DNA from 2 places in the Bariatricus sp. TF06-38A genome. Region 2 is predicted to be linked to the other one. Evidence: predicted binding sites of a transcription regulator. Region 2 holds the regulator's gene; the other holds the start of a gene.
The links. Region 2 encodes HrcA, which represses chaperone genes, less so after heat shock. Its sites were predicted from a motif close to TGTTAGCACTCNNNNNNNNNGAGTGCTAACA; they were not measured.
Positions count from the first base shown of each region.

Region 1: the regulator HrcA is predicted to act here: its motif matches at 8,558-8,588, upstream of PG418_RS03155 (co-chaperone GroES).

Region 1 covers NZ_JAQFCE010000002.1:193,963-209,353, forward strand. The annotation lists gene PG418_RS03120 (Mur ligase family protein) at 1-1,326, shown strand, start outside; gene PG418_RS03125 (type 1 glutamine amidotransferase) at 1,337-2,071, shown strand; gene PG418_RS03130 (YifB family Mg chelatase-like AAA ATPase) at 2,414-3,940, shown strand; gene dprA (DNA-processing protein DprA) at 3,946-5,043, shown strand; gene topA (type I DNA topoisomerase) at 5,076-7,163, shown strand; gene codY (GTP-sensing pleiotropic transcriptional regulator CodY) at 7,318-8,100, shown strand; gene PG418_RS03150 (hypothetical protein) at 8,188-8,493, shown strand; gene PG418_RS03155 (co-chaperone GroES) at 8,612-8,896, shown strand; gene groL (chaperonin GroEL) at 8,980-10,605, shown strand; gene PG418_RS03165 (DUF6106 family protein) at 10,706-11,197, shown strand; gene guaB (IMP dehydrogenase) at 11,405-12,859, shown strand; gene PG418_RS03175 (peptidoglycan recognition protein family protein) at 13,294-14,022, shown strand; gene PG418_RS03180 (shikimate kinase) at 14,129-14,920, shown strand; gene PG418_RS03185 (YqeG family HAD IIIA-type phosphatase) at 14,913-15,391, shown strand, end outside.
Region 2 covers NZ_JAQFCE010000002.1:27,407-42,797, reverse strand. The annotation lists gene PG418_RS02380 (ATP-dependent DNA helicase) at 1-824, opposite strand, end outside; gene PG418_RS02375 (P-loop NTPase) at 981-1,817, opposite strand; gene PG418_RS02370 (RidA family protein) at 1,854-2,231, opposite strand; gene PG418_RS02365 (MATE family efflux transporter) at 2,316-3,680, opposite strand; gene PG418_RS02360 (iron-containing alcohol dehydrogenase) at 3,682-4,866, opposite strand; gene PG418_RS02355 (DUF6465 family protein) at 4,941-5,489, opposite strand; gene dnaJ (molecular chaperone DnaJ) at 5,840-7,027, opposite strand; gene dnaK (molecular chaperone DnaK) at 7,246-9,120, opposite strand; gene grpE (nucleotide exchange factor GrpE) at 9,209-9,856, opposite strand; gene hrcA (heat-inducible transcriptional repressor HrcA) at 9,893-10,954, opposite strand; gene PG418_RS02330 (RrF2 family transcriptional regulator) at 11,844-12,290, opposite strand; gene cysK (cysteine synthase A) at 12,294-13,226, opposite strand; gene hemW (radical SAM family heme chaperone HemW) at 13,341-14,528, opposite strand; gene lepA (translation elongation factor 4) at 14,738-15,391, opposite strand, start outside.

The sequences.
Region 1 (15,391 bases), 170 kb from region 2:
AATGCAGTCCTGCGGCGGATGGGACGAGGCGGAACGAACCTGCCGGGCAAGATCGCATTAAAAATTGACAAAGATATTTTAAAGGAATTATCACGTGGGGTGAAGGTTACGGTAGTGACCGGAACCAATGGAAAGACGACCACGTCCCGTATGATCGAGCAGGCATTTGAAGAAGCCGGATATAAGTACTTCGCAAATAAATCCGGTGCCAATCTTCTGACCGGGATCATTACGGTGTTTGCACAGCACTGTAGTCTTTCTGGCAAGTGTTCCTACACACACGCACTGATCGAGTGCGATGAGGCAGCGTTCCGCAAGACCAGTGAGATGCTGCCGGTAGAGTGTCTGGTAGTCAACAATATTTTCCGTGACCAGTTGGACAGATATGGGGAGATCACCCACACGTTGAATGCAATCCGCGAAGGAATTACCCACGTACCGGATGCAACCCTGTGCCTGAACGCGGACTGTTCATTGACGTCATCTCTTGCAGATGATGTACCGAATAAGGTTGTATGGTTCGGGGTGGATGTGCCGATTTACAAAGAGACAGCGTTTGAATTGTCTGATGCAGTGTACTGTATTCATTGTAAGACAGAATATGAATACGATTACAGAACTTACAGCCATCTTGGCGGTTTCCGCTGTCCAAAATGTGGATATCACCGGCAGACACCGCAGGTTGGCGTGACGCAGGTAGTGCGTACCGGAGCAGATTCTTCGGATATCGTGTTAAATGCATTCGGGCATAGCCATGATGTGCACATTAATCTTCCGGGAGGTTACAATATTTACAATGCGGCAGCCTGTGTTGCGGCTGCGGAGATTGTTGGAATCGATGAAGACACAGCAGTTGATGCACTCAGCAGATTTGAGTGTGGTTTCGGACGTGCGGAACAGTTTGAACTTGGCAAGTCTAAAGCACGTATGATGCTTGTCAAGAACCCGGCAGGGTACAATCAGGTCATCAACCAGATCTCTAATGATGAGGAAGAGTGCAAGATTGCGTTCCTTCTGAACGACCGTTATGCAGATGGAACCGATATCAGCTGGATCTGGGATGTGGATTTTGAAGCACTTGCCCGCCAGAGCGCACGCTTTACCCGTATTCTGGTATCCGGAGTCCGTGCAGATGATATGGCGCTCCGCCTGAAATATGCAGGATTTGACACTGGACGGATTGAAGTGATCCGTGACTATGAGAACCTTTTAGAAGCAATCGGAGCGGATGAGACACCGACATTTATTATGCCGACTTATACCGCTATGTTTGATCTGCGCGGCGAGATCAGCAAGCATACCGATATCAAGGCATTTTACGAATAAGGAGGGAATTATGGAACTGAATATCTGTCATCTCTATCCGGACATCCTTAATCTGTATGGAGACCGGGGCAATATCATCACAATGAAACGTCGTATGGAGGAGCGGGGAATCAAGGTCAATGTAGAAGGCTGCTCGATCGGAGAAACGCTGGATGCAAACCGCTATGATATCTTCTTCATTGGCGGAGGTCAGGATTTTGAACAGGAAGTCCTTCTGAAAGACCTGGGGAACGGAAAAGCAGCAGAGATCCGCGCGGCTGTGGAAGATGAAAAGACCTTCCTCGCAATCTGCGGAGGCTATCAGATGCTTGGCCAGTATTATAAGACCTGGGATGGTGTCCAGCTCGATTTTACCGGCGCGATCAACATTCATACCGTTGGATCAAAAGAGCGTATGATCGGCAATTATATGTTTGAGACCCTCCCGGAGAGCAGTGGAGCTGTCGTAGTCGGCTTTGAAAATCATTCCGGCAAGACCTACCTGGGTGAAGGCGTATCACCACTCGGCAAAATGCTCAAAGGCTATGGCAACAACGGAGAAGACCAAACCGAAGGAGCCCGCTACAAAAATGTCTTCGGAACCTATTCGCACGGCTCCCTTTTACCAAAGAACCCGGTACTCTGCGATTTTATATTACAAACTGCCCTAGAACGCAAATACGGTCAAATAGAACCACTTGCGCCACTGGACGACACCCTGGAATTAAACGCCAACGAATACATGAAACAAAGATTAAGTAAATAATGCTTATTTAGAAAATGCCACTGCACACAGGGGTCCATCCCACCTGTGCAGTGGCATTTTGTCCCATCTATGATACAGCAAGGCAAAACTTTGCCAGTAAAGTACGGCGGTCATCGTGGGAGAATCAAAAGAGATGATTCTCCCACGATGACCTCACAACCTACTCCCACAAATTTCCCCTCCCAATCATCTTGACAAAATCCCCTACCCATACTATCATAAGGATACATTTTCTAAAAGATATCGGTTTTCTTTTAGCAAATCACTCATGGCATTTCGCCATACATTTTCTGAAATAAAACTTCTGAACTTTTGCCGGGGAAAGGCAAGGGTGAATTTAATATGGGATTTTATAAGGTACATTCGGCAACGATTCTGGGGCTGAAAGTAGAATTTGTGCAGGTAGAGGCAGATGCAGGGAACGGACTTCCAATGTTTCATATGGTGGGATATCTGTCTTCTGAGGTAAAGGAAGCCGCAGAACGGGTAAGAACTGCCATGCGTAATGCCGGTTATATCATGCCGGCGAAAAAGATTGTAATCAATCTGTCGCCGGCATGTGTCCGCAAGAAGGGATCGGTATTTGATCTTCCAATTGCAGTTGCAGTACTCGGGGCAATGGGGATTTTCCCGGAAAAAGCAGTGGAGGATATTTTACTTGCAGGAGAGCTCGGACTGGATGGAAAGCTGCAGCCGGTAGAGGGAATCCTTCCGATTGTTCTGGAAGCAAAGAAGGCTGGTTTTAGGTGTTGTGTGATTCCAAAGTCAAATGAGGATGAGGGAAGGCTGGCGCAGGGAATACAGATTTTTGGGGCAGAGACTCTGGAGGAGGTATGCAGATGGCTGAAGGGTGAGTATATGCCTCAGATGGAGAAACCTGACCAGGAAGAGGCTCATGGAACGGAAGAATGGGACATAGATTATAGTGATATTCAGGGACAGGAAGCAGTAAAAAGAGCGACGATGGTGGCGGTGGCAGGAGGACATAACCTGCTTTATGTCGGTCCGCCTGGTTCCGGAAAGACGATGCTTGCCAAACGGATCCCGACGATCCTACCACCGCTTGACCGGGAAGAAAGTCTGGAGATCACGGGGATTTACAGTACGGCTGGACTGCTTAAAAGAAAGAATCCGCTGATCTGGCAGAGACCGTTCCGGGAGGTCCATCATACTGTGACACGGGCAGCGCTCATCGGAGGCGGACGAATTCCATCGCCGGGAGAAGCAACACTTGCGCATGGAGGTGTCCTTTTTCTGGATGAGCTGGCGGAGTTTCCGAGAGGTGTTCTGGAAGTGCTCAGGCAGCCGTTAGAAGAAAAATGCATTCATCTGGCAAGGCAGCAGGGAGCTTATATTTTTCCGGCAGACTTTATGTTGGTTGCTGCAACAAATCCATGTCCCTGCGGAATGGCTCCTGGTCCCCAATGTACCTGTACGCCCGGGCAGATCCGGAATTATCAGGGAAAGTTGAGCCAGCCGTTTCTGGATCGGATTGATATCTGCATGGAGGCACCCAAGGTCGAATATGAAGAACTGACCGGAAAGGGAACAGGGATGGATTCCAGAACCATGCGAGGAAAAGTGATGCTTGCAAGAATGCGTCAGATGGATCGTTTTCGAGAAGAAAAGCTGACAAAAAATGCACAGATGGGGCAAAATGAAATTGAAAAATACTGTCGTCTTGGGAAAGAGGAAGAACGGATGATGCGCCAGGCTTATGAAGTGATGAAGCTGACGGTGAGAAGCTATCATAAAGTGTTGAAGGTGGCACGGACAATCGCAGATATGGAGGAAAAAGAGGAGATCGATCTTGTGACACTCCGAGAGGCACTGGGTTATCGGGTTATGGATAAAGAATACTGGGGATAAGAGAAATGAGTGAAATGTGGTATACATACTGGCTGGCGTGTGTGGAAGGAATCACAGGTGACAGAAAGTGTGAATTATGCAGAAAGAACGGATCTGCGGAAGCAGTATATTATATAGAAGAAAAAGGGATCAGAGAACAGATAATTACAGAAAAAGAGTGGGGGATCCTGAAAGAAAGTAAGAAAAAAAGGAATTGGAGGGAAGCGTATCAAAAAGTGGTGGATCGGGGAATTCAGATGGCAGTTCGGGGACAGAACAATTATCCGAAACGGTTTGAAGAACTTGCGGGAATGCCGTATGCACTCTTTTTTATCGGGGAGATGCCACGGGAGGGAATGCCGTCGGTGGCAGTGGTGGGTGCCAGAAGATGTAGCAGCTATGGTGAGAAAATGACGCTTCGCTTTGTTGAAAGACTTGCGGAGAGCGGAATCCAGATTATCAGTGGAATGGCACTGGGAATTGACGGAATGGCACACCGGGCTGCATTAAATGTCGGAGGGAAAACATTTGCGGTTCTGGGAGGCGGAGCAGATGTATGTTATCCTGCGGCACATAAAGGACTCTATAAAGATTTAATAAAGCGGGGAGGCATACTGTCTGAACAGCCACCGGGAACTCCACCGGTTGCCTGGCATTTTCCGGCAAGAAACCGTCTGATCAGCGGACTTGCCGATGTGGTACTTGTTATGGAGGCAAAAGAAAAGAGCGGATCCCTGATTACAGCAGACATGGCTCTTGAACAAGGAAGAGATATTTATGCTCTCCCGGGGATGGTGACAGAGCCGCTGAGCTGTGGTTGTAACCGCCTGATCCGGCAGGGAGCAGGGATTCTTCTGAATGAAGAAGATTTGTTGGAAGAATTGGTTATAAAAGGGCTGCTAAAGAAGAAAATCGCAATTATATCAGACACGAAAAATAAAATAAAGCTTGAAACGAAAGAAAATTTGGTGTATAGTAAGCTCGGTTTGTATCCGCGGGGGCTGGATGATTTACAGAGAGAAACCGGACTTACTCCACAGGAGGTGATGGGAATCTGTGTATCTCTTCAGTTGAAAGGATGCATTCAGGAAAGATCAAAAAATTATTATGTCAGAGTTAAATGATCTGACACTATTAATATGGAGGAATATAATATATGGCACGTTATCTTGTGATTGTAGAGTCACCGACAAAAGTGAAGACCATAAAGAAATTTCTCGGCAGCAATTACGTGGTAATGGCATCAAACGGACATGTAAGAGATTTGCCGAAAAGTCAGATGGGAGTAGACCTGGAGCATGACTTTGAGCCGAAATACATTACAATCAGAGGAAAAGGTGAGATCCTTGCAGGACTTAGAAAAGAAGTAAAAAAAGCAGATAAGATTTATCTTGCAACTGACCCGGACCGCGAAGGAGAAGCAATTTCCTGGCACTTGATGAAAGCACTTAAGCTGGAAGGAAAGAAAGTATACCGGATCAGCTTTAACGAGATCACTAAAAGTGCGGTAAAGGCATCCCTGAAAAATGCACGTGATATCGACATGGATCTGGTAGATGCGCAGCAGGCGCGTCGTGTGCTGGATCGTATCGTGGGATATAAGATCAGTCCGGTTCTCTGGGCAAAAGTAAAAAGAGGACTTAGTGCCGGTCGTGTGCAGTCTGTGGCGCTTCGCATCATTGCAGACCGGGAAGATGAGATCGCAGCGTTTATTCCGGAAGAATACTGGTCACTGGACGCCAATTTCAAGGTAAAGGGAGAAAAGAAGCCTCTTACAGCAAAATTCTATGGAACAAAAGATGAGAAGATCACCATCCATAACGAAGAAGAACTGCATAAGATTCTTGCAGATCTGGAAGAGGCAGAATATGAAGTGGTCGATGTAAAACGCGGAGAGAGAAGTAAAAAAGCACCGCTTCCGTTTACGACCAGTACCCTTCAGCAGGAGGCATCCAAAGCACTGAATTTTGCAACTTCAAAGACGATGCGTATCGCACAGCAGCTTTATGAAGGTGTGGATATTAAAGGAAGTGGAACGGTTGGTCTGATCACTTACCTGCGTACGGATTCGACCCGTATTTCTGAGGAGGCGGATGCAAATGCAAGAGCCTATGTTGGAAAAGCCTACGGAGAAGAGTATGTGGCAGAGACTGCATCGGAACAGAAGCAGAAAAATGACGGGAAAAATATTCAGGATGCACACGAAGCCATCCGTCCGTCAGATGTTACCCGTGTTCCGGCAGAAATCAAAGAATCTCTTACAAGAGACCAGTTCCGTCTGTATCAGCTGATCTGGAAGCGTTTTGTGGCGAGCAGAATGCAGCCGGCAAAATATGAGACAACTTCTGTTAAAATTGGAGCAGATGATTACCGTTTTACGGTATCGGCATCTAAGATTATATTTGAAGGTTTCCGTCTGGCATATGTGGAAAGCGATGAGGAAAAACAGAGTGGAAATGTAATGGTCAATAGTATCGATAAAGATTCAGAACTGACGAAAGAATCCTTTGACTATAAGCAGCATTTCACACAGCCACCTGCACATTACACCGAGGCATCTCTTGTAAAGACACTGGAAGAACTTGGAATCGGACGTCCGAGTACCTATGCACCAACAATCTCTACGATCATTACAAGAAGATACGTTGCAAAAGAGAACAAGAATCTTTATATGACAGAGCTTGGTGAAGTGGTCAATAATATTATGAAGCAGTCTTTCGCAAGCATTGTTGATGTCAACTTTACCGCTTATATGGAAGGACTTCTGGATATGATCGCAGAAGGAAAGGTAGAGTGGAAATCGGTTATCAGCAATTTCTATCCGGATCTGAAAGAAGCGGTTGAAAAAGCAGAAAAAGAGCTGGAAACAGTTAAAATCGAGGATGAGGTAACCGATGTAGTCTGCGAAGAATGTGGAAGAAATATGGTTATCAAATACGGTCCCCATGGAAAGTTCCTTGCATGTCCCGGATTCCCGGAATGCCGCAACACCAAACCGTATCTGGAGAAAATCGGAGTTGCCTGCCCGAAATGTGGAAAAGACATTGTATTGCGCAAGACAAAGAAAGGCAGACGTTATTATGGATGTGAGGATAATCCGGAATGTGATTTTATGTCATGGCAGAAGCCGTCAGAAGAAAAATGTCCGAAATGCGGAAGTTATATGGTAGAAAAGGGAAATAAACTTGTCTGCGGTAATGAACAGTGTGGGTTTGTTAAAAATAAAGAGAAAGATGAAAAATAAATCAAATTTCATTGAACTATTCAGAATTGTATGATAATATATTTGTGTACACATTTTTTTGACTAATTTGTGTGCATAATTTCAACAATATTTCATATTCGTGAAAAATGCGACCGGAAACGCACATTTTTAATAAAAATATATGGAGGCAGATATGAGCGTACAACTATTGGATAAAACAAGAAAAATTAACAAACTGTTGCACAATAATAATTCAAGCAAAGTTGTGTTTACAGATATCTGTGAAGTTCTGACAGAGATTCTGGCATCGAATGTACTGGTAGTCAGTAAGAAAGGAAAGGTACTCGGTGTCAGCACATGCGAAGGAGTCCCGGAGATCCATGAGCTTTTGCAGGACGAAGTGGGAGAACATATTGATCCGATGTTAAATGAACGTCTTCTAAGTATTCTTTCCACAAAAGAGAATGTTAATCTGCAGACACTTGGATTTACAGCTGATGTATCCCAGGGATATCAGGCGATCATTACTCCGATCAACATTGCAGGAGAGAGACTTGGAACTCTGTTTTTATACAGAAAAGAGTCCATGTACGAAATTGATGACATCATTTTGAGTGAGTACGGAACCACTGTCGTGGGACTTGAGATGCTCCGCTCTGTTAATGAAGAGAGTGCAGAAGAGACCAGAAAAGAACAGATCGTACAATCTGCGATCAGCACCCTTTCTTTCTCTGAGCTGGAAGCAATCATCCATATTTTTGATGAACTTAACGGAATGGAAGGGATTCTGGTGGCAAGCAAGATTGCAGACCGTGTGGGAATCACCCGTTCTGTAATTGTCAATGCACTCCGCAAATTTGAGAGTGCGGGTGTGATCGAATCCCGTTCATCCGGTATGAAAGGAACTTACATCAAGGTTGTGAATGATTACGTGTTCAAAGAACTGGATAAGATCAAAAAAGAAAAAATGAATTAAGGATAAAAGTAAAAGAGGGGTATCAGACAAATCTGATGCCCTTTTCTTTAACGGGGAATTATATTTGTAAAAAGGAGAGAAGAGAGCATGTATGATGGAGATAAAGCTGTACTTACGATGGTACAGTATCTGAAAGAAGATAAGGAAAAAGATGAGAATATTTATGAGGCAACAGTCATAGAATATCAGAAGGAGATGGAGCAGGTACATCTGATCCTGCGCTCAGGCAGTCTTTCTGATATTTCACTGGATGCAGTATATGAATGCCGGATCCGGACGATCACTTGTGAGACTGTGTGTACAGGGATGATAAAGGAGCGTTATGAGAACCGTGCAGGTATGATTCTGGTCCTGCAGGTGACGAATGGATTTTATGAAATAAATCTAAAGTAATTATAAAATTCAAAATCGAATGTTGACAAAATAGAAAGAGAGTGCTATCTTATACCTAGAAAGTTTTTAGCACTCGATTTTGTTGAGTGCTAACAAGATAGAGTTAGGAGGAATTATAATGAAATTAGAACCATTAGCTGACAGAGTTGTATTAAAACAGTTAGTTGCAGAGGAGACTACCAAATCAGGAATCGTACTTCCTGGACAGTCAAAGGAAAAACCACAGCAGGCAGAAGTTGTTGCTGTAGGACCTGGCGGAGTTGTTGATGGAAAAGAAGTTACGATGAATGTTTCAGTAGGTGATAAAGTTATCTATTCCAAATATGCAGGTACAGAAGTAGAACTCGATGATGAAGAATACATCATTGTAAAACAGAATGATATTCTTGCAGTGATCAGATAATCCGGCAGGATATCATATACAGATAAAAATCAGATTTTCAGATTAGAACAGAATTTTATTTTTAAGAATCAGGAGTGATAGAAATGGCAAAGGAAATTAAATACGGAGCAGACGCAAGAAAGGCACTGGAAGCAGGTGTCAACAAACTTGCTGATACAGTAAGAGTAACAATCGGACCAAAAGGAAGAAACGTAGTTCTGGATAAATCATTCGGAGCACCGCTTATCACAAATGACGGTGTAACAATCGCAAAAGAAATCGAACTGGAAGATGCATTTGAAAATATGGGAGCACAGCTGATCCGTGAAGTTGCATCTAAGACCAACGATGTTGCAGGTGATGGTACAACAACAGCAACTGTTCTTGCACAGGCTATGGTACACGAAGGAATGAAGAACCTGGAAGCAGGTGCAAACCCGATCGTATTAAGAAAAGGTATGAAGAAAGCAACAGACTGTGCTGTAGAAGCTATCAAGAAGATGAGCAGCAAAGTTACAGGAAGAGAGCAGATTGCAAGAGTAGCAGCTATCTCAGCAAGTGATGACAGTGTTGGTGAGATGGTAGCAGAAGCTATGGACAAAGTTTCCAACGATGGCGTTATCACAATTGAAGAGTCAAAGACAATGAAGACAGAGCTTGACCTTGTAGAAGGTATGCAATTCGACCGTGGATATATTTCAGCATATATGTGCACTGATATGGAAAAGATGGAAGCAAATCTTGACGATCCATATATCCTGATCACAGACAAGAAGATTTCTAATATTCAGGAAATCCTTCCATTGCTGGAACAGATCGTACAGTCAGGAGCAAAACTTCTTATCGTAGCAGAAGATATCGAAGGAGAAGCTCTTACAACTCTGATCGTCAACAAACTGCGTGGAACATTCAATGTAGTTGCAGTAAAAGCACCTGGATATGGTGACAGAAGAAAAGCTATGCTGGAAGATATTGCAATCTTAACAGGCGGACAGGTAATCTCAGAAGAACTTGGTCTGGAACTGAAAGATACAACAATGGCACAGCTTGGACGTGCAAAATCTGTAAAAGTTCAGAAAGAGAATACAGTCATCGTTGATGGTATGGGTGATAAGGCTGCTCTGGAAGCCAGAATCGGACAGATTAAAGCTCAGATCGAAGAGACAACATCTGATTTTGATAAAGAAAAACTTCAGGAAAGACTTGCAAAACTCGCCGGCGGAGTTGCAGTTATCCGTGTAGGTGCTGCTACTGAGACAGAGATGAAAGAAGCAAAACTCCGTATGGAAGATGCTCTTAATGCAACAAGAGCAGCAGTAGAAGAAGGAATCATTGCAGGTGGTGGATCAGCATACATCCATGCATCAAAAGAAGTTGCCAAACTTGCAGAAACTCTGGAAGGTGATGAAAAGACAGGGGCAAAAGTAGTCCTCAAAGCTCTGGAAGCACCATTATTCCATATTTCAGCTAACGCAGGTCTTGAAGGCGCAGTTATCATCAACAAGGTAAGAGAAGCTGAACCGGGAAATGGCTTTGATGCTTACAATGAAGAATATGTAGATATGGTGAAAGCAGGTATTCTTGATCCTGCAAAAGTAACAAGAAGCGCACTGCAGAACGCTACAAGTGTTGCATCTACACTCCTTACAACAGAATCCGTTGTTGCTAACATCAAAGAAGATGCACCGGCTATGCCGGCAGGTGGAGCTCCGGGAATGGGCATGATGTAAGCTAAAAATATGATTTTTAGAAAACTCCTCAGAAGAGGAGTTTTCTTTTTATTATAAAAGTGTTACAATAGTTCTAATATATAAATTTGGAGGTTAGGATATGGGTGATTTTTACACAGAACAGCTGGTGAAGAGGCAGAAAGCATCTTCGACGACGCTGATCAAAGCAATACTTATCATACTTACTGTTCTGTCGGTCGTACTTATATTTATGATCCCATTCGGAATAATTGGTCCGGTGATCATGATCGCACTGGATGTTTTTTTGTTCCGGAGTATGGATGTTGAATATGAGTATTTATTTGTGAATGGGAGTCTTGATATTGATAAGATTATGGCAAAATCCCGTCGGAAAAATATGTTTTCCATGGAGATGACGGATCTTGAGATGATGGCACCTTCCGGTTCGCCGGAACTCAGACCTTATCAAGGACTGAAAGGAACCGATTACAGTTCAGGTATGCCGGGGGCAGATACATATGAGCTGATCGTTGTAAATAACGGGGAAAAGAAAAAAATTATTTTTGAGCCAAATAAGACAGTTTGTGAAGGACTGAAGATGCTGGCACCAAGAAAAGTATTTTGTAAATAATTCCCGAAAGACGTGCAGAAAAGCTTGCAGGTTCCGGGGTACAATTGCATCCAGAAAGACGGTTACGTAAAATTATCAGTGATCTGTAGAAATGTGATTGTCACGGACGGACGAATGTACTCGATAAAGGACTTGACATAGCATAGATTTATGCGTTATCATAGCAGATAATCAAAATTACAGACGAGAGAGAAAGGAAGAAAAATCATGGGAAAGATTATTGGAGAAGGAATCACCTTCGATGATGTACTTCTGGTACCTTCTTATTCAGAAGTAATTCCAAATCAGGTTGATTTATCAACTTATCTTACAAAGGGCATTAAGCTTAACATACCGATGATGAGTGCGGGAATGGACACTGTTACCGAACATCGTATGGCGATCGCTATGGCACGCCAGGGAGGTATCGGTATTATTCACAAGAATATGTCGATTGAACAGCAGGCAGAAGAAGTAGACAAGGTTAAGCGTTCTGAGAATGGTGTTATTACAGATCCATTCTATCTGTCGCCGGAGCATACACTGGCAGATGCTAATGAACTGATGGCGAAATTCCGTATTTCCGGAGTTCCGATCACAGAGGGAAGAAAGCTGGTAGGTATCATTACGAACCGTGACCTCAAGTTTGAAGAAGATTTCTCCAAGAAGATCAAAGAATCCATGACAAGCGAAGGTCTTGTAACAGCACAGGAAGGTATCACCCTGGAAGAAGCAAAGAAGATCCTCGCAAAAGCAAGAAAAGAAAAACTTCCAATCGTAGACAAAGACTTTAACTTAAAAGGTCTGATCACAATTAAAGATATTGAGAAACAGATCAAATACCCACTGTCAGCAAAAGACGCGCAGGGAAGACTTCTGTGTGGTGCAGCGATCGGTATTACAGCGAACTGTCTTGAAAGAGCAGAAGCTCTTGTAAAAGCAAAAGTTGATGTAGTAGTACTTGATTCGGCACACGGACATTCAGCAAATGTACTTCGTACCGTAAGAATGATCAAGGATGCATTCCCGGATCTTCAGGTGATCGCAGGTAACGTTGCAACAGGAGAAGCAACAAAAGCACTGATCGATGCAGGTGTTGATGCAGTAAAGGTTGGTATCGGACCTGGATCCATCTGTACAACCCGTATCGTAGCCGGTATCGGTGTACCACAGATCACAGCTGTTATGGACTGCTACGAAGCAGCAAAAGAGTCGGGAATTCCGATTATTGCAGATGGTGGTATTAAGTACTCAGGTGATATGACAAAGGCGATCGCAGCCGGAGCCAACGTATGTATGATGGGAAGTATCTTCGCAGGATGCGATGAGAGCCCGGGAACATTCGAACTCTATCAGGGAAGAAAATACAAAGTATATCGTGGAATGGGATCTATCGCAGCAATGGAGAACGGAAGTAAAGACAGATACTTCCAGACAGATGCGAAGAAGCTTGTACCGGAAGGCGTAGAAGGACGAGTTGCCTATAAAGGATCTGTAGAAGATACTGTATTCCAGTTAATGGGCGGTCTCCGTTCCGGAATGGGTTATTGTGGAGCACCAGACATCGAAACTCTCAAGACAACAGGACGTTTCGTAAAAATTTCTTCCGCATCCCTCAAAGAAAGCCATCCACACGACATTCACATCACAAAAGAAGCACCAAACTACAGCGTAGATGAATAAGATGCAAAATTAATCAAGAGAGAAGAATCATTTCCGTAAGAGAGACGATTCTTCTCTCTTACATTATCCAACTATTTTCAAACTTCACCCAAACCTTCAACAGTCAACTGAATCACCGGAGAAAGGGAGAATCAGTGTGCGCCGGAGAAAAAACAATTGCCGTTGGATTCGATTGTTGTGCAATGGAGATGAAACACAAAAATCGTGGAAGCCTCTGCTGAACACGATTTTCGCCCTAAGTGGTTCATCGGAATGGTTTGCACAACGGAATCCGGCAGCAATTGATTTTCCGCAGATGTACACGTCCCCTTCCCACCACCTTAATAAAAAAATAATAATTTTTTCAACAATTTCTCACCATTTTATGATAGTCTGGATATAGTTGGGATTCCAACAGAAAATTTGCAAAAAACACAAAAGATTGAGATGACGAAATGAACCGAAGAAAGAAGAAAAACACCAGAGCCAACCTGTACAGGGGTGGCGATGGAAAAAGCTATTATGAGGCGAATAAGAGGCGCAGAATGAGCCGTTATATAAAGGTGGGGAGTACGATCCTGATCACACTGCTTCTTGCACTTTCTATTATGAAGATCAGTGGAAGAGGAATCTTTGCACAGAGAGCATACAGTGAGCTTTCTGATGAAGTGATCAGTGCCCAAAAGCCGGATATTGATGTAGAACTGTTAACTGTGAATGAATATTCAAGACCGGGACTTTCAACCAATGAGATTACCGGAATAGTCATTCATTACACTGCCAATCCTGGTTCGACAGCGATGGAGAACAGAGACTATTTTGAGGGACTGAAGGACAGTCACATTACGCAGGCAAGCAGTAATTTTGTAGTAGGACTGGACGGGGAAATCGTACAGTGCGTACCAACCTGGGAGGTTGCATATGCGTCCAATACACGGAATTTTGATACGGTGTCCATTGAGTGTTGTCATCCGGATGAGACCGGAAAGTTCAACGAGGCAACTTATAAGAGCATGGTACAACTTACAGCATGGCTGTGTGAAAAGTTTTCGCTGACAGAAGAAGATGTGATCCGACATTATGATATTACAGGGAAAATCTGTCCGAAATACTTTGTCGAAAATGAAGATGCTTGGAATCAGTTTAAAAGTGATGTAAAAGCGGTCCTGGATAACGCAAAATAAAAAATATCTATTGATTCACTTCCAAAGTGTCTGCTATAATGTTTTAATACAACGGGCAATTGAAGGCACCCGGAAAGCAGTAGAGTGAGAAACGAGGAATTGATAGATGAACGATTTGGAATTATACCGTGAAGAGCTTGCAAACTGTGATGCGAAGATCACAGAGGCATTAAAAGAAAGATATGCGATCATTGAAAAGATCATGGCATACAAAGAAGAGTATGGTATGCCGATCCTGCAGCCGGAACAGGAAGAAAAGCAGAAGAAGAGACTGATGTTCCGCCTTCACAATGATAAGCACAGAGACGAGATTTATGATGTATTTGAGCGTATCCAGCGCAACAGTAAGAAGATCCAGGCTAGAAAGCTTTTTGATTACAACATTGTCCTGATCGGGTTTATGGGAGCTGGAAAAAGTACGATCTCTGATTATCTTAGCACCATGTTTGCCATGGAAGTGGTTGAGATGGACCAGCTGATTGCAGAACGCGAAGGCATGAGTATTTCCGATATTTTTGAAACCTATGGGGAGGAATACTTCCGTAATATGGAAACCAATCTTCTGATCGAGATGCAGGAGAAGAAGAATGTGATCATTTCCTGTGGTGGTGGTGTGGCAATGCGTGAACGCAATGTCGCAGAGATGAAGAAAAATGGTCGTGTAGTACTCCTTACTGCACATCCACAGACCATTCTTGACCGTGTAAAAGACAGTGACGACAGACCGCTGCTCAATGGACACAAGAATGTAGAATATATCGAGCAGCTGATGGAAGCAAGAAGAGAAAAATACGAGGCGGCTGCAGATATCGTTGTAGATACAGATAACAAGACGGTTCTGCAGATCTGTGAAGATCTGATTCAGAAGCTTCTGGAAATGGATGAGAATCATGTTTAAGACCTTTTATCCGGACGAATATGTAGCGTCCACTTATGTACTGGATTTTGAAAAAATGTATCGGGAAGGCTGTCGTGGACTGGTATTTGACATTGACAATACGCTGGTTCCGCATGGAGCACCGGCAGATGAGAGAGCAATCTGTCTTTTTGACAGGCTGCGCAGCATCGGGTTTGATACATGCCTGATTTCCAATAACCAGGAACCACGTGTAAAGCCTTTTGCCGAAAAGGTGCAGAGCAAGTATGTGTTTAACGCGCATAAGCCTTCCACGAAGAATTATATAAAAGCCATGGAGCTGATGCAAACGGATAGAGGAAACACTGTATTTATCGGAGATCAGCTTTTTACGGATGTGTGGGGAGCGAAGCGTACCGGGATGAAGAGTATTCTGGTGAAGCCGATCAATCCAAAAGAAGAGATCCAGATTGTGCTGAAAAGATATCTGGAGAAGATTGTATTACATTTCTA
Region 2 (15,391 bases):
ACCTTGAACTTCAGATTCTGTTCCCGTAAGGTTTCGAATGCCTGCTCCGCCACCGTCCGGGTGATTGTCTTTGCCGTCAGATAAAAAATCTTCTCACCCAGTTCTTCTCCAACCGCTTTCACTGCCGGAAATACTGTTGAAATCGTCTTCCCCACTCCGGTTGGTGCCTGGATGAACAACTTTTTCTTCCGAAGAATCGTCCGGTAAACAGATACCGCAAGATCTCTCTGCCCTTTACGATATGGAAACGGAAATTCAATCCCTTTAATAGATGCATTTCTTGCCTTTCTCCATTCAATCTGGAACTTTGCCCATTTTTTATACTGTCGAATAACTTCATCGAACCAGACTTTCAGTTCGTTACTCTGATAAGAATACTGAAACCTTTTCACCTCTTCCGTCTCCATCTGGCAATAGGTCATCTGTACCCCGATCTCATCCACCTCTTCCTGTTCTGCTACCATGCTGGCATAACATTTTGCCTGTGCCAGATGAATGCCTGCCGGCTCCTGCACCCGGTCAAGTTCCCGCAGAACACCCTTGATCTCATCTACCATGACCTGCTCTTTTGTATGAATCAGTCCGTCGGCACGTCCTTCTATTTTCAAAGTAAACCCATCACAGACGATCTCTGTCTTAAGAGGTACCTCCGCCTGATAATCCGATCCCATCTGTCTCTGGATCTTCCGGTGAATCCGACTTCCCATCTGCATATTCTCCGGATCTTGTCCGCCTCCTGTTCGATTGTCAATATCCCCTTCTCTTAAAATAAACTCCACAAGGTTTCGCACCGAAATCCGGATCACCGGGAGATTCTCATCCATGTTCTTTCTGCCTCCGCTTTTTGCTACCTGTTATCATACCATAAACACATGTTCCTTGCCAATTGTATCCGTCCTGTCATGATATGGCTTTTCACATTTTCCGTGCCTCTATAGCTAAAAAGCCCCGGCGATCATCACCTCGCCGGAGCTTTCTTCTTAATTGAACTTGTCAATGATGTTTTTAAGATACTGGTTGTCTGCCTCATAGAACTTCTCCTGTTCTACAATCTCGGCAAATTTCGGATCGATCGGCATCTTTCCGAGTACTTCTACCCCAAGTTTTTCTGCAATCTCGTCAATGTGGCTTTCCCCAAATACAGATATTTTCTTTCCACAGTCCGGACATTCCAGATAACTGTAGTTTTCCACCAGTCCGAGAACCGGTATGTTCATCTTCTTTGCCATATTGTAAGCTTTCTCTACGATCATCTGTACCAGATCCTGCGGAGAAGTCACGATCACAACGCCGTCTACCGGAAGTGACTGGAATACCGTAAGAGGAACATCCCCTGTTCCCGGTGGCATATCAACAAATAAGAAATCCAGATCTCCCCACATTACATCAGTCCAGAACTGAGTTACTACTCCCGCGATCACCGGTCCTCTCCAGATGACAGGATCTGATTCGTGTTCCAGAAGCAGATTGACCGACATGATCTTCGTGCCGTCTTTTGCAACGCACGGGAACATCCCCGCCTCGCTTCCGACTGCACTTCCATGCACTCCATACATCTTCGGGATAGATGGTCCTGTGATATCCGCATCCAGAATACCAACCGAATATCCCTGCTGTACCATCATACGTGCAAAAGATGCTGTCACCATTGATTTGCCGACTCCACCTTTACCGCTGACTACTCCAATTACTTTTTTTACCTGTGAATACGGATTTGCCGGTGCTTTCAGATCTTTCTTCGCACTGCTGCATGAACCCGCATGTGCACAGGAAGAACATGATTCCGGCGAACATCCGCTGTTTTGCTCTTCTGCCATAACGCCAAACCTCCTAATTTTTAGGATTTATAAATCCTATTCTTCTACTACTGCGATCACTTCAATTTCGCAAAGAAGATTCTTTGGAAGTGTCTTCACAGCAACACAGCTTCTGGCTGGTTTTGATGTGAAATATTTTGCATAAACTTCGTTAAATGCAGCGAAGTCTCCCATATCAGCAAGGAAACAAGTCGTCTTTAATACTTTATCAAAAGAAGTTCCTGCTTCTTCAAGGATCGCTCCGATATTCTTGCATACCTGATCAGCCTGTCCTTCGATGGTATCTGCTTCTACGGTGTCAGTAGCCGGATTGATCGCAATCTGTCCTGCTGAATAAAGGATTCCCCCGTGTACATATCCCTGGGAATATGGTCCAAGTGCTTTTGGTGCTTTTTCTGTTGATACTAATTTCATGTTATAAATCTCCTTTTCAAATATATTCTTTCTCTAGCATATCACATCTGCCTCAAAATTCCAAATTTATTTTCGCATACAATGTTATGCCAGCTCTGCTTTTTCTCTCGTCACATTCTGAATCCATTTATAGCTTCGGTAGCGCATGACTGTGATCGGTACTTTGATCACCTCATCACTCATCAGAAGGATATAAACAACCTGCACCGGCGCATGAAAGACAAAGGCAGCGATCATACCCAGCAGAATAGAGCATCCCCACATGGTAGACACATCCAGGATCAGACCAAACCTGGTATCTCCTCCTGCCCGGAATACACCCACCACAAGGGTCGTATTGATCGCCTGGCAGAGTGTAAAGTAAGACATAACAAAAAACATAAAATAAAGATACCCCTGCGCTTCCTGTGAGAGTGTCATCACATGATTTGCAATCGGAGCAGCTATCAGAATGATGCCGCCTCCTACCGCACCGGTAATAATACTCAGCCACAAAAATCTTTTTCCATACTCTTTTGCCAGATGAAACTCTTTTGCACCGATGGTCTTACCAAGATAAATGGCAGTCGCATTGGATACACCAAAGGCAACCACCGTTGCCAGCTGTCTTGCAACCTGAGCAACAGAATTTGCTGCCACCGCAGCACTTCCCAGATGACCGATCACTGCTGTATTCGCAGTAGAACCAAGTCCCCACATCATTTCATTCAAGATCACCGGACTCGCATATATCAGAAAGTCTTTTAGAAGCACCTTGTCGATCTTACGCATATAGACCGGGTGAAATCTAACATCATGGTTTTTTACTTTTGCATACCAGATTACAATGATAAGTTCTACGATCCTTGCTGTCAGAGTTCCGATTGCCGCACCCATAATTCCCATCTTCGGTAAACCAAATAAGCCAAAAATAAGAAGCGCATTTACCAGGACATTACAAATTAGTGACGCGCTGTAAACAACCGTTGCGATCACAACCTGCTCGATACTCCGCATAATGTAAAGATAGACCTGCGTTGCCGCCATCAGGACATAGGAAAGCGCCACGATCCGCAAATATTTCACACCTTCTGCGATCACGGCCGGGTCACTGGTATAGATATGAAGCAGCACTTCCGGAATGATTTCCGCAACAATGGTAAAAAGAGCTGCACAGCTGACACCGATGGTCATTCCCATTCCAAGGATTTTTTCAATCGTCTGTGTATCTTTCTTTCCCCAGTACTGTGCAGTCAAAACCGTTGCACCTGATGTTGTACCAAAAAGGATCAGTGTCATGACAAACTGTATCTGCCCTGCAAGGGATGCACCAGAAAGAACTTTTTCGCTGACTCTTCCAAGCATCAGCACGTCTGCTGCCGTCACTCCCACATTGATCAGATTCTGAAGTGCCATTGGGATTACAAGTGCGAACACTTGTCTGTAAAATTTTCTCTTATTTATTTCCATCTTATTTTCCTGCTGCTTTCCGGAAAATCTGGTATACATCTTCGGCAGTAAGTTCTTTGATTTTTGAAAGTTTTACAGTATCATTTAATGTCGCCGCCATAGCAAGTTCCCGCAGATCTTCCTCTGATACTTCTCCGATCTCCAGTTCCTTTAAATTTGTCGGCATATGAATCTCACGGAAATATTCTACCGTCCGGCGAATTCCCTCTTTTGCGGCTTTCGCCACATCTTCTTCCTCTACGCCCCATACTTTTTTTGCGTAATGCGCAAATCTTTCTTCATCGTTTTTATAGACATATTCTGCCCAGGATCCCCAGACAGCTGAAAGGGTTGCACCATGCGCCTTATCATATTTTGCACCAAGTGCATGTCCGAGCTTATGTACAGAAAAATCTTTTGCTCTTCCGAGACCTGTCAGACCATTATGTGAAAGACTTCCTGCCCACATGATTTCGCTCATGGCATCGTAGTCTGTCGGATTCTCCAGACCTTTCTTTCCATTTTCAATCACAACCCGCAGAACTCCCTCTGCAATCTCATCTGTCATCTGATTTCTCGTATTCGGAATAAAATAACGTTCCAGCGTATGCATCATGATATCTACGACTCCACATGCAATCTGATATTTTGGAAGCGTATAGGTAAGAACCGGATTCATAATCGCAAACTTCGGGCGGTTCAGGCTAGTGCTGATTCCTCCCTTTTTCTTTGTTTCTTCGTTTGTCAGAACTGCGGAATCGCTTGTTTCACTTCCTGCTGCCGCAATCGTAAGTACGCATCCTACCGGTGTCGATCTGGTAAGTATGATTTCACCTCCCCAGATTTCCTCCAGAGACCAGTCCGGGTTTGCCACACCATGGGCGATCGCCTTTGCTGTATCAATAGAACTTCCACCGCCTACTGCAAGAAGAAAATCCGCACCAAACTCAATTGCTTTCTCAACGCCTTCCTGTGCATATGCCATCCGGGGATTTGGCTTTACTCCGCCAAATTCCTCATAAGCAAGTCCTTCTTTTTCCAGTGCTTCTTCTACCTGCGCAAGAAGTCCGCTTTTCTTTACACTTCCACCGCCATATACGATAAATACACGGCTTCCACCCCATTTCTTAACTTCTTTCCCAACTTCTGCCTGTGTGTTTTCTCCAAACAGGATTTCTGTCGGGGTATACTGTATAAATTTTTGCATTTTACCTCTCTCCTTAAAAAAATCCGAACCGTTCAATAAAGATTGCGGTTCGGACTAAATCTTTCAGTCTTATCTTATAACCATACTTTTCCGGTATGTTCGCCATTGATTACATAGTATACTGCATAATCTTCCGGTTTTACATAAAGCTCAATACTCTTGATCTCGGAAATTTTATGTTTCTGTTTTGTCCAGTCTTTTTTTACTGAAGCAATCATATCTTTTGTGTTTACTTCTTTTTCACCATACTGAAGAACAACTTCTGTTTTGATTTCTTTCTTTGCCGCAGATTTTTTTGCTGTTGTTTTTGGTGCTGCTTTCTTTACTTCTTTTGTAACTTTCTCTGCAGTTTTCTTCACTTCTTTTGCAGCTTTTTCAGCTGTTTCTTCTACTGTTTTTTTCACTTCTCCTGCAGCTTTTTTTACCTCCTGCGCTTTCTTTTCAACAGTAGCCTTTACTTCTTTCGGCTGTGCTTCTTTTTTAGCAGTTTCTTTTACTTCTTCTACTTTTTCGCTGACTTTATCTTCTGCTGCTTTAACTGCTGTTTTTACTTCTTCTTTAGTTTCTGCCGCTGCCTTTACCTCTGCTGCCTTTGTTTCTTTTATCTGTTTTTTCAGTGCCATATTGGTTTGCCCTCCTTAACCGCTAAGCCTTACTATTTTAAATCCGCAAAACTGACAATACGCTGTGTTATCATTTGCTCTTTGACATTATAGCATACTAAATGAAAAAAGTCACATTTTTTCATTTAATTTTACTTGCCTCCGTGTTATACTATAAAAAGACGAGAAAAGGAGGTACGTGTTATGGGTATTTTAGTAGCACTGATCGGTGTAGCAATCATCGCCGCTGTCGTTGTTGCTTCTTTCACTGCCGTTCTCGGAGGTGTCATCGGAGGAGAACTGGAAGACGAAGAAGAATAAAAAAGGTGGCTGTGAAAAATTCAATCGAGTTTTTCACGGCCACCTTTTTATTATTCTTCAAATGTTTCTTTTAACTTATCCATGAACCCTTTTTTCTTAGCTTTACCCTTCGATTCAGAAGCCGGCTCTTCCTGGTTCAGTGTATTTCCTGTCAACTGATCAAAATGTCTAAGCACTTCTTTGGCTTCCGGACTTAATTTTTCCGGGGTCTGAATAACCAGCGTCACATAATGATCACCTCTGACCTGAGGATTTCTCAAAGAAGGTACCCCTTTTCCTTTCAGGCGTACTTTTGTATCAGTCTTAGTTCCCGGTTTTACGGTATAGATCACATCACCATCAACCGTCTTGATTCGCACATCACCACCAAGTGCTGCCTGCGCAAACGAAATTGGTGCAGTTGAGAAAATATGAACATCCTGTCTCTGGAAGATTGGATGTCTGGAAACCGTAACTTCTACCAGAAGGTCTCCCCTCGGTCCGCCATTCACACCCGGTTCACCTTTCTCACGGATTCTTACGCTCTGACCATTGTCAATACCTGCCGGGATTGTGACTTTGATCTTCTTGCGGCTTGAAGTATAGCCTGTTCCACCACAGTCCGGACATTTCTCACGAATGATCTTACCCGTTCCATGACAGTCCGGACAGGTCTGCACATTCTGCACCGTTCCGAAGAACGACTGTGATGTATAAACAACCTGACCTTTTCCACCACATTTTGAACAGGTCTCCGGACTTGTTCCCGGTTTTGCTCCTGTTCCGTTACACTTTGTACATGGATCTTTCAGAACGATATCCAGTTCCTTCTCGCATCCAAAAATTGCTTCCTCAAATGTAATCCGGACACCTTTACGGATATTGGCGCCTTTCATCGGACCATTGTTCGCACGTCCGCCTCTTCTGCCACCGCCAAACAGATCACCGAAGATATCACCAAAAATATCACCAAAGTCTGCCCCGTTAAAATCAAAACCGCCATATCCACCGGCTCCGCCTGCACCGCCTTCAAACGCTGCATGACCAAACTGATCGTACTGACGCCGTTTGTCTGCATCACTCAGAACAGCATAGGCTTCAGAAGCCTCCTTGAACTTCTTTTCGGCTTCTGCATCTCCTGGATTCATATCCGGGTGATATTTTTTCGCCAAAGCTCTGTATGCTTTTTTCAGAGTCGCATCATCCGCATCTCGTGATACGCCCAGGATCTCATAATAATCCCTTTTTGCCTCTGCCATAATCCTACCTCACTTAGATATTTCTCAAAGTATTTTAATACAGAATGTACCCTGGCACATTCTCATGCCCGCGCCGGCTCTCTGCAACATCTTCTTTGCACATGCAGTTCACCTAACCGGAGGCTTTTTATGTCATAAAAAACTATTTTTATTTATGATACATGAAATCTGCAAGACGGTATAATGCCGCCTTGCAGTTTCTCATCTTATCTTACGGATTAAACTTCTTTGTAATCTCCGTCAACTACGTCATCTCCGTTAAATCCTTCCGGAGCCGGTCCTGCTTCTGGTGCAGGTCCAGCCTGTGGTCCTGCCTGACCAGCCTGTGCGCCTGCCTGTTCGTAAACCTTTGTGAACAGTTTCTGAGCGCTTTCCATCAGTTTTTCTTTTCCTGCTTTGATTTCTGCAACCTGAGCATCTGTAAGTTCTTCTGTATTCGCTTTCGCAAGCAGATCTTTCAGAGCCTGTACGTCAGCTTCTACTGCTGCTTTGTCTGCTGCATCGATCTTATCTCCAACTTCGCCAAGTGCTTTTTCTGTCTGGAATACCATAGCGTCGGCATCGTTCTTAGCATCGATTGCTTCTTTACGTTTCTTATCCTGAGCTTCAAATTCAGCAGCTTCTTTTACAGCTTTGTCGATATCTGCATCAGACATATTAGATCCTGCTGTAATTGTGATGTGCTGTTCTTTTCCTGTTCCCAGATCTTTTGCAGATACATTTACGATACCGTTTGCATCAATATCGAATGTAACTTCGATCTGTGGGATTCCACGTGGAGCCGGCGGAATTCCATCCAGTCTGAACTGTCCGAGGGACTTGTTATCTCTTGCAAACTGTCTTTCACCCTGTACAACATTGATATCAACGGCTGTCTGGTTATCAGCTGCTGTAGAGAAGATCTGGCTCTTCTTTGTCGGGATTGTTGTGTTTCTCTCGATCAGTCTTGTAGCTACACCACCCATTGTTTCGATAGAAAGTGAAAGTGGAGTTACATCAAGAAGAAGGATGTCGCCTGCACCTGCATCTCCTGCAAGCTTACCACCCTGGATAGAAGCACCAAGTGCTACACATTCATCCGGGTTAAGAGATTTGCTTGGTTCTTTTCCTGTCAGACGTTTTACTTCTTCCTGAACTGCCGGGATACGTGTAGATCCACCAACAAGAAGTACCTGACCTAAGTCTGCTGCTGTAAGTCCTGCATCAGAAAGTGCACGTCTTACCGGTTCCTGTGTCTTTTCTACAAGGTCACGGGTCAGTTCATCGAATTTAGCTCTTGTAAGAGTCATATCAAAATGCTTCGGTCCTTCAGCTGTTGCTGTGATGAACGGAAGGTTGATGTTTGTTGTTGTTGCAGAAGAAAGTTCTTTCTTTGCTTTTTCAGCTGCTTCTTTCAGTCTCTGAAGTGCCATTCTGTCTGTTGACAGGTCTACGCCTTCTTTTGCCTTGAAATCTGCAAGCATATAATCTGTGATCTTCTGGTCGAAGTCATCTCCACCAAGTCTGTTGTTACCAGCTGTAGAAAGAACTTCGATAACGCCGTCACCGATCTCGATAACAGATACATCAAATGTACCACCGCCAAGGTCGTATACCATGATCTTCTGTTCTTTTTCATTGTCAAGTCCATATGCAAGAGCTGCTGCTGTAGGCTCGTTGATAATACGTTTTACATCAAGACCTGCAATCTTACCTGCATCTTTTGTAGCCTGACGCTGAGCATCGTTGAAGTAAGCCGGAACAGTGATAACTGCTTCCGTAACTTTTTCTCCAAGATATCCTTCTGCATCTGCTTTCAATTTCTGGAGGATCATAGCTGAAATTTCCTGTGGAGAATATTTCTTTCCATCGATGTCTACTTTATGATCTGTACCCATCTCACGCTTGATAGACGAGATTGTCTTTTCTGCATTTGTTACTGCCTGACGTTTTGCAGGTTCACCTACAAGACGTTCTCCTGTCTTTGTAAATGCTACTACAGATGGTGTAGTTCTTGCTCCTTCTGTATTTGCGATTACGACCGGCTGTCCACCTTCCATAACCGCTACACAACTGTTTGTTGTACCTAAGTCAATACCAATGATTTTGCCCATTATGAAGACCTCCTGTTAATATTATAAAAATTGTATTTTGCTTTGTTATTTATATAAAGTGTATCGTAAATGCGGTACACGGTATATCTTAGTTTGCTACCTTTACCATGCTGTGTCTTACGACTGAGTCACGGTACATATATCCTTTCTGGAATTCCTCGGCTACTACATTTTCACCAAGTTCTTCATCCTCCACATGCATCACTGCATTGTGGAAATTCGGATCGAATTCCTGACCAACTGCTTCGATCGGTTTTACTCCGATTCCTTCCAGTGTGCTCATCATTTGTTTATAGATCTTATCCATTCCATCTACGAACGGATCATCTTTCTTTTCTTCCGGTACGGACTGAAGTCCGCGTTCAAAGTTGTCTACAATCGGAAGAATTTTTTCTACAACATCTTTGGCTCCGATCTCATACATCGCTGACTTTTCTTTTTCAGTACGCTTTCTGTAATTATCGAACTCAGCCATGTGTCTCGTAAGTTTGTCTGTCAGATCTGCGATCTGCTCATCCTTTTTATCTTTTTTATTCTTCTTTTCAAACAGCTTCTTTTTCTTTGGTTCTTCAGCATCTTCGGAATTCGTCTCTTTACCAACAGCTTCTTCCTCTGTTGCTTCGGTTTCTTCCGCGTCTTCCGGTTCCTGCCCTTTTGCCTCCTGCTCTTCGGCTTCTGCCTCCGCAGCTTTCTTTGCTTCTTCCACTGCTTCTTTTACCATTTCTTCATTACTCATCTTTTTATCCAATGGTTCTTCCACCTTTCTTACTTCTTATTCGAGCTTTTTCGGCTCATCCCTGTGGAATATGTCATCCAGCTCTGCCATCAGTGTCTTAAGCGTCTTCATGACATGTTCATAATCCATTCGCTTCGGTCCGATGATTCCGATGGTTCCCTGCATGCCCTCACCCAACTCATATGTTGCTGTGACTACGCTGCAGTCTTTCATGTTCTCCACATTCGATTCATCTCCGATGTATACCTGGATGTCTCTGTCTTCACCGCCGTTTGCCATTGACTTTGTTACCAGAGCGGCAAGCTGCTGCTTTTCTTCAAAAGCACTGATGATCTCCTGTGCGCTCTGCTTATCACTAAGCTCCGGATACTTGAAAATATTCGTCGCGCCACTGGTGTAAATCTCCATGTCGTCATCCAGCTGGATCACATTCGCTACTGCATCCAGGACACTGCTCATCACACCACTGTGGATCCCTGCCTGTTCTTTCAGTCTTGCGATCACTCCCAGATTGATCTGCTCTAGTGAAGTTCCGTTCAGCGAAGTATTCAGAAGCATATTCAGCTTCAATAGTGCTTCATTGCTGAGCGGCTCATCCAGTGTCACGATCTGGTTCTTTACAATGTTGCCTTCCATCACAATCACAACGATCAGCTGATGGTCATCAACCTGCGAAAGCTGGATAAATTTTAATTTGTTCCCGTTGTAAGTCGGAGTCGAAATCATCGTCGCATAATTCGTGTTGTTCGCAAGAACCTTTGCAACCTGCTTCAGAAGTTCTTCCATCTTGTCAGCCTTCTCAAGCATCTGACCTTTGATTTCGGTAATCTCCTGTTCTTTCTGGCTCATCAGCATATCCACATACCATCTGTAACCTTTATCCGACGGAATCCTTCCTGCTGATGTGTGAGGCTGCATGATATAACCAAGCTCTTCGAGATCTGCCATCTCATTCCGGATCGTTGCCGAACTTAAATTCAGATCCGTATACTTGGAAATCGTTCTGGATCCCACAGGCTCTCCGGTCTCAAGATAGTTCTTAATGATTGCATGTAAGATCTTCGTCTTCCGCTCATTAAGTTCCTGTATGGCTTCCATATGCTACCTCCTTTTTGTTATTAGCACTCGTTATGTCTGAGTGCTAACATTTTCTACGCTTATAAATGTACCACTTACTATTCACTTTGTCAACAGGGTTTATGATTTTTTTATTTTTAGTCCGGTTCCACCCGGATATGCTGTCGGATTCCAATTCAATCGGCAAACCATTCCGATGAGCCTCTGAAAGCGAACATTATGTCAGCAAAGGCTTCCATAATGTTCTGAGTCTCATCTCCATTGCCTCAAATGAATTGGAATCCGACAGCATATCCGGGTGGAACCTCACTCAAGCCTATAATAATCGACTTGATTTGGGCGCTTACAGGACATACTATAAAGGATTTACTTGCTTTTTTAACAATACTGTATTGCGTGGGGCGGGACTTAATGGCTGCGCCATTTTCGTCCGCAAATATTGGGATCGGACTGTTTGAAGATGATGTATTTTCTACTTCCTGGGATTAGGCTGTTTTGAGATGATGCATTTTCTACTTTCTGGGAGCTCCACACTTCCACTTAAACAACAACTGGCTGGAGCAACCGGTTTTTTCCGCACATCATCAAACTGGGGCGTCCCGTCTGTATGTTTTCTGTCTTCCAGGAAGAGGGTGGGGAGTTTGGGAGGAAAGGGGGCGGGGCGACCAGGCAGAAAAGAAGGGATTCCAATTCATTTGAGGCAATGTAGATGAGACTTAAATCATTGTGGAAGCCATTGCTGACACAATGATTGTTTTCGGAGGCTCATCGGAATGATTTGCCGATTGAATCGGAATCCCTTCTTTTCTGCCTGAATCGCCTGCTCCCTTCCTCCCAAACTCCCCACTCGACCGTCAAACCAAAAAATACACACCTCAGCCTCCCGGTCTGATGGTGTGCATTTCTTCTATTATATATAGTACATGTCTTGACTGTATTCACTGTATTCCTGATATTTTTGTTCGAGGTCAGAGAGAAACAGATTCTCAAGGATATCCTGTAGTCCTCTGTTCAGACGTTCGATAACTTCACTCTGTACAGCCTGAGCCGCAGCTCTTCCGTTCTCGGCGCCTTCTACCTCCTCTTCTTCGATGAGATAATCACCTTCCAGCGCACGTAATATTTCCGCAACCGAAATCTTTGTGGCAGGCTTCGCCAACAGGTATCCCCCCTGCGGTCCTTTCACACTTTTGATGATTCCGGCTTTTCTGAGTGCCGCAAATACCTGTTCCAGATACTGCGGTGAAATACTGTTACGCTCTGCAATTGCTGCAAGTGCAACATGGGATTCTTTCGAGTATACGGACAGGTCGATCAGTGCCCGAAGTCCGTATCTGCTTTTCTTTGAAAAATTCATATTCTACTCCGTGAAGAGCGGTGTGGAGTAATATCTGTCTCCGGTATCCGGAAGCAGTGCCACAATCGTCTTTCCTTTGTTTTCCGGACGTTTTGCAAGTTCGATCGCTCCATAAAGTGCGGCTCCCGAAGAAATTCCTACCAGGATTCCCTCTTTCTTTGCAAGCAGCTTTCCTGTTGCAAAAGCGTCATCATTTTCTACAGTAAATATTTCATCATATACAGTTGTGTTGAGTACGTCCGGTACAAATCCTGCTCCGATTCCCTGAATCTTGTGAGGACCACCTTTTCCTGTAGAAAGTACCGGTGAGCTTGCAGGCTCCAATGCAACGATCTTCACATCCGGATTCTGGGATTTCAGATATTCGCCGACACCGGTCAGTGTTCCACCTGTACCAACACCTGCGATAAACAGATCTACTTCTCCGTCTGTATCCTTCCAGATCTCTGGTCCGGTTGTCTTTCTGTGTACTTCCGGATTAGCCGGATTAACAAACTGTCCAGGAATATAGCTGCCCGGGATCTCTTTTGCAAGTTCATCTGCTTTTTCAATCGCACCCTTCATTCCCTTTGCGCCTTCTGTCAGAACAATCTCTGCTCCGTATGCTTTCAGGATGTTTCTTCTTTCTACACTCATTGTCTCCGGCATAGTAAGAATGATACGGTATCCTTTGACTGCTGCAATCGATGCAAGACCGATTCCCGTATTTCCCGAAGTAGGCTCAATGATAACAGAACCTTCTTTTAATAATCCTTTTTCCTCAGCATCCTCGATCATTGCTTTGGCAATTCTGTCTTTTACACTTCCAGCCGGGTTAAAATATTCCAGTTTCACAAGGATTCTTGCCTCTAATCCTAATTCTTCTTCAATATTTTTCACCTCTACAAGAGGAGTATTTCCAACAAGCTCTAAAGCACCATTATAAATTTTTGACATCGTAAGTTCTCCTTTCTTTCCTACTGTTTTGATAGGTTTAACTCGATGATGTCATTATATGCCTATAAAACCTATTTGTCAAGTATACTTTATATTTTTCTGATTTTCCAAATTTTACTCTTCCAGCAGAAACTCTACAAACACACTGTTGCTGACATCGATCCCCCGTTTTGTAAGCCATACTCTGTCATCATCTTGCTCAAGAAGCTTTAAGCTTTCCAGTTTGCAGATCGGTTCACCGTAAATATCCTCCAGACTTTTCCCAAAATACTCTGAAAATTCTTTTTTTGAGATTCCGTTCATTTTCCGCAGTCCAAGAAACATAAATTCCTCCATCTCCTCAGTTTCTGTCAGAAGCTCTGCCTGAAATTTGTTCCTGTAGGAATGTGCATACTCCTTTAACTGATCCGGGTTCGTGTAGCGGCTCATTTTTCCTTCCAGCTTCCTGCATTTTCCATTTCCAATCAGATCCCCGGGAACCAGAGATGCCGCACCAATTCCAAATCCCAGATACGGAATTCTCTCCCAATATCCCAGGTTGTGCCGGCAGGCATATCCCTCCTTAGCATAATTGGAAATCTCGTAACGGTGATATCCGTTCTTCTCCATCAGCGTTTCCGTATCCCAGTACATCTGACGCTCCGCATCCTCATCCGGAAGCTTTGGCCCTTCTTTTGCCTCGTCTTCTACATATTTTTTATAGAAAGTTGTTCCCTCTTCCAAGATCAGACTATATGCAGAAATATGCTCCGGGGAAAGTGCCATTACCTGCTCCAGTGTACGCCTCCAGCTTTCCACCGTCTGCCCCGGAATTGCCGAGATCAGGTCTACATTGATATTTGAAAAACCATTGGCTCTCGCCAGATGATATGCTTCCCGAAATTCTTCATAAGTATGGATTCTTCCAAGCAGACGAAGTTCCTCATCATTGACCGACTGCAGACCGATACTCAGACGGTTCACCCCTGCCTGTCTGTACTTTCGCAGTTTTTCTTCCGTTACCGTTCCCGGATTCATTTCCATAGTGATCTCTGCGTCCTCATCCAACGTAAATATTTCCCTGACCGTATCCATCAGCCGCCCAATCTGCTCACCGGTAAGAAGAGATGGGGTTCCGCCTCCGAAAAAAATGGAAATCACCCTGTAATTCTGCACTGTATCCGGACAGTTTCTGATCTCATCGACCAGCATTTTCACATATTCCTCTTTTTCCTTTTCTCCGGCCGGACCGGAAAGGAAATCACAATATGCACATTTTTTCACACAAAACGGAATATGAATATATAGTTCTAAAGGCTGCATCTGCTTTTCTCCTTTTCTGTGCAAAAGGCAGGAACCTTTCCCTCGGAAACCGCTCCTGCCTTTTTGTGTATACGATGAGCCAAGTACAGATTTGTGCTTGCACAAGAATCTGTCCTTGGCGAATGTACATCATCGAGCTGTTAAGCGAGATAGTGTACAAAGTATACGAATCGAGTAGGAGTCAGCCTGCTCGATTATCCTTTGTCTATCTATTTGTCGTCCAGTTTTAATACACTCATAAATGCCTTCTGTGGAATTTCTACATTTCCAACCTGGCGCATACGCTTCTTTCCTTCCTTCTGTTTTTCCAGAAGCTTCTTCTTACGGCTGATATCACCGCCGTAGCACTTGGCAAGTACGTCCTTACGCATGGCTCTTACTGTCTCACGGGCAATGATCTTGCTTCCCACAGCTGCCTGGATCGGAATTTCAAAAAGCTGTCTCGGAATCTCTTCTTTGAGCTTCTCACACATCTTTCTTCCTCTCTCATAAGCACTTCCCGCAAATACAATAAAGGAAAGAGCATCCACTTCTTCTTTGTTGATCAGGATGTCCAGCTTGACCAGATCAGATTTGACATAGCCGAGCATTTCATAATCAAAAGACGCATAACCGCGGGATCTGGATTTGAGCGCATCAAAGAAATCATAGATGATCTCATTCAGAGGCAGGTGGTATTTCAATACCGCTCTGGTCTCTTCGATGTATTCCATTCCCTGATATTCGCCACGTCTTTCCTGACACAGATCCATGATCGCACCGATAAATTCGGATGTCACCATAATCTCTGCTTTTACCATCGGCTCTTCCATAAAATCAATTTCTGACGGATCCGGAAGATTAGACGGATTGGTCAGGTCGAT